Regions from separate parts of the Buttiauxella gaviniae genome, predicted to be linked through region 2. Evidence: predicted binding sites of a transcription regulator. Region 2 holds the regulator's gene; the other holds the start of a gene.
What was found. The regulator PhoB, encoded in region 2, activates phosphate uptake and scavenging genes when phosphate is short. The targets are predictions, from matches to a motif close to CTGTCATAAAACTGNCNNAT.
Positions count from the first base shown of each region.

Region 1: kdgR (DNA-binding transcriptional regulator KdgR) is a predicted target of PhoB. The motif match lies at 669-688, and genes of this name have one in related genera.

Region 1 is NZ_JBFMVT010000002.1:3,931,581-3,933,782, forward strand. It holds gene AB1E22_RS18725 (MFS transporter) at 1-603, opposite strand, end outside; gene kdgR (DNA-binding transcriptional regulator KdgR) at 781-1,572, shown strand; gene AB1E22_RS18735 (YobH family protein) at 1,647-1,886, opposite strand; gene mgrB (PhoP/PhoQ regulator MgrB) at 2,046-2,189, shown strand.
Region 2 is NZ_JBFMVT010000002.1:2,877,746-2,879,947, reverse strand. It holds gene phoR (phosphate regulon sensor histidine kinase PhoR) at 1-979, opposite strand, end outside; gene phoB (phosphate response regulator transcription factor PhoB) at 1,002-1,691, opposite strand; gene sbcD (exonuclease subunit SbcD) at 1,879-2,202, shown strand, end outside.

The sequences.
Region 1 (2,202 bases), 1.1 Mb from region 2:
CTGCCCCTGAGATTTTTGTTGGTTAGGCGTTAGAAAACGAAGCGCCAGTAAGAGGGCGATGATGCCAATTGGGACGTTAATCAAAAACAGCCATTTCCATGAAGCAACGGAAAGAATCGCGGCGGCAATGGTTGGCCCTGCTGCAGAGGACACGGCGACAATAAACGAGTTTATTCCCATCCCACGGCCAAGGTATTTTTGCGGATAAATAAGCCGAATTAGCGCGGTATTTACGCTCATTAATGCCGCGCCGCCAAAGCCCTGAAGTACGCGGGCAAATGTCAGCATGGTTAATGAATCAGAGAGCGCGCAGAAAAGTGATGTCATACAAAATAGTACGAGCCCACATTGGTAGACTCGGCGATAGCCAAAAATATCACCCAAAAATGACATAGAGAGTAACGAAACAATGATGGCAATTTGGTAGCTATTAACGATCCAGATAGATTCTGCCGGGCTGGCGTTGAGATCTCGGGCAATGGTGGGAAGCGCTACGTTTGCAATGACACCGTCTAGCACCGCCATCGTAATACCTAACGCAATGGCTAAAATAGCACCATAGCGCTGGGATAATGGCAGCCCATCAACAAGAGTTTTATCCATAGGGAAAGTTTGACTTCATGGGATATATTCGAAGAGGAATAATAATAGCACTAAATTTAGGGGATATGTCGCAGATTTGTAACGAATTAGAATAGATTCATTGCGATGACATGGTAGTCAATTTATACTAAAAACCAGTTCTGATTTTTATAAAACAAATGCGATCGAGGTGATTTAATGGCTATCGCAGATCTGGATAAACAACCTGATTCTGTCTCTTCTGTCCTGAAAGTTTTTGGCATCTTGCAGGCGCTTGGCGAAGAACGCGAAATTGGTATTACTGAATTATCGCAACGCGTTATGATGTCAAAAAGCACCGTCTATCGCTTTTTACAGACAATGAAATCCTTGGGTTATGTCGCTCAGGAAGGTGAATCTGAAAAGTACTCCCTGACGCTAAAGCTGTTTGAGCTTGGCGCGCGCGCGTTGCAAAACGTTGATTTGATTCGCAGTGCTGACATCCAAATGCGCGAGCTGTCGCGCCTGACCAAAGAAACCATCCACCTGGGTGCGCTGGATGAAGACAGCATTGTCTATATCCACAAAATTGATTCAATGTACAACCTGCGTATGTATTCACGCATTGGTCGCCGTAACCCGCTTTACAGTACCGCCATTGGTAAAGTGCTTCTGGCATGGCGCGATCGCGAGGAAGTGCGCGAAATTCTTGCCGATGTGGAATATAAGTGCAGCACCGAACGTACCATTACCTGTACTGACGAACTGTTAGATGTGCTGGATACCGTGCGTAAGCAAGGTTATGGCGAAGACAACGAGGAACAGGAAGAAGGTTTGCGCTGCATCGGCGTACCGGTATTTGACCGCTTCGGTGTTGTCATTGCAGGTTTAAGTATCTCATTCCCAACGCTACGTTTTTCTGAAGATCGCCTTCATGAATATGTGGCTATGCTTCACGACGCCGCACGTACTATTTCTGAGCAAATGGGTTATCACGAATATCCATTCTGATGAAAGAACAAACGCCGCGTAATAGCGGCGTTTGTTTATGTTCAGTTTATACGATCCGTTAATCTTGTTCTCTATCAACCGTTATCGATGACATTGTCACTTTTACGCAATACAGGGCAATCGCTCAAACCAATAATTCCTGTTTTAGTATGAATATACTGCGCGGTGGCGACATTTCGTGCAGTCAGATATTTACATTGTAGCCCCATACCCGCCGCATTTTCGTGACTCCCAATCAGAACACCGTAGCCGGAGAGGAGTAAACCGATCCAAAAAAGCGCTATTACAAGAATAGAGCGGATCATAATACGCATGCATACCTCTTATTATTAAGTCATTACCCCTCTAAGCGTAGCTGATTACAAAGTGGTATCAATATGATGATTCTTAAATAATATATGCGCTAGAGTGACGCCCGGTTTAGGGAGCCTATGCCAGACTTAGCATTAAAAGTTAACGATGTGGAGAATGTAGTGAAAAAGTACAGATGGTTCATCCTGCTCGCGGTTTTTGTGGTTTGCCTGCTGCTCTGGACGCAGATGGTCAACGTGATGTGCGACCAGGATGTACAATTTTTCAGCGGCATCTGCACAATTAATAAATTTATCCCCTGGTAGAGCCTTTTTATCA
Region 2 (2,202 bases):
ACACCAGATTCGAAATCGCACTGCGCAGTTGCTCTTCGTTACCAAACACTTTCAGAGTGGAATCGATTTCAAACTGTAGCGTTTGCCTTTTCTGGCTGAGCGTTTGCGCTTCGCGCTCCACCACACGCAGCATCAAAGGCACATCAATCTTTTCATTGAGCACCATCGCCGGAGCCGCTTCAATTTTGGATAACGTCAGAAGCTGCTTAACCAGCCCTTCCATGCGCGAAGTTTGTTCGCGCATTGTGCCGAGCGCTTTTTCCCGCAGCGGCCCTTCCAGCGCCTGGTCCTGCATCATCTCAAGATAGCCTTGCAACACGGTCAACGGCGTTCGCAGCTCATGGCTGACGTTGGCGAAAAAGTTGCGCCGCGCACCTTCAAGCTGGTGCATTTGAGTGACATCCCGCGCCACCAGCAGCCACTGTTCGTCACTGTAAGGCATCACGCGAAATTCCAGATGGCGACCATTGTTAAGCACCAGCGTTAGCGGGCGGGCAAAATCTTTTTGGGACAGATAACGGGTGAATTCCGGGTAACGCAATAAGTTAAGAATGTTTTGCCCGTTATCGTCCGGCCAACGCAAACCCAGGAGTTGCTGAGCGAGCCCGTTACACCAGAAGATTGTCCCTTCTTCAGTGGTCAGCACCACCGCATCGGGCAGCGATTCCGCACCGCTACGAAAGCGTTTGATAAGACTTCCCAGCTCTTTACGGCGTTTTTTATTACGCAACTGCATCTGATGCAGGCCGTAGAGCAGTGGATCCCAACTCCCCCGCCCCGGCGGCGGCGTCATACTGCGATCCACCCACAACCACCACGACAAACGCAGCAAATTCCAGAAATGCCAGACCAGCAGCCCGGTGACAGACAGTAATAAAAACCAGGGTAAATGGCCAAAGATGAGGCCTAAAATGGCGGCGGGAATGCAACAGAGCACCAGCTCCAGCACCAGCCTTTTCCATGACAACCGTTCCAGCACGCGTCACTCTCCTGAGAAAGAATTAAAAACGGGTTGAGAACCGATAGCCCGTACCGCGTACTGTTTGTACCATTCTGTCATGTTCACTGTGTTCGAGCGCTTTGCGTAACCGCCGAATATGGACGTCCACCGTTCGGTCTTCGACATAAACATTGGTGCCCCAGACGTGATTAAGCAACTGTTCACGGCTGTACACCCGCTCCGGATGCGTCATAAAGAAGTGTAATAACTTAAATTCCGTTGGCCCCATATCTAATGGGTTTTCACCCGCCATCACACGGTGTGATGAGGGATCAAGACTTAACCCGTGCATCTCAATGACTTCTTCAACCGCCATCGGCGAAATACGGCGCATCACAGCTTTGATGCGGGCCACCAGCTCCTTCGGAGAAAACGGTTTGGTAATATAGTCATCCGCACCGACTTCAAGGCCGCGCACGCGATCTTCTTCTTCGCCACGCGCCGTCAGCATCATCACCGGTATTTCACGCGTCAGGGCTTCACGCTTGAGGTGTTTGATAAACTGAATCCCGGAGCCGCCGGGCAACATCCAGTCCAGCAAGATCAGATCGGGGAAAGGTTCGATAAGGAGATTCACTGCACTGTCATAATCTTCCGCTTCTACGGGCTGAAAACCGTTTTGCTCAAGCACAAAGCTCACCATTTCACGGATTGGAGCTTCATCTTCTACGACTAATATACGCTTCGCCATGATTCGCCTTGCTCAAGGAATAATTATTGTTGTTTCAATGCCGCGCCATTATGCGTCAGATTTATGACAGATTTATGAAAAACATGACCGCTCAATGACTCATCACCTTGAATTATGACAACCATAAGTGCCCTTCGTGATGCCAGGCCTTATAATCCCCGCAGGTTTTTTCTGGCATGGGATAGATATGCGCATCATTCACACATCGGACTGGCATCTTGGTCAAAATTTTTATACCAAAAGCCGCGGGCCGGAGCACCAGGCTTTTCTTGAATGGCTACTGAACGCGGCCGTCGAACATCATGTGGATGCCATAATTGTTGCTGGCGATATCTTTGATACCGGATCGCCGCCAAGCTATGCCCGTGAACTGTACAACCGCTTTGTGGTGCTGCTTCAGGCGACCGGCTGCTCTCTGGTGGTTCTGGCAGGGAACCATGATTCCGTTGCCACGCTGAATGAATCCCGCGAACTGATGGCGTGCCTGAATACCTACGTTATCGCCAGCGCG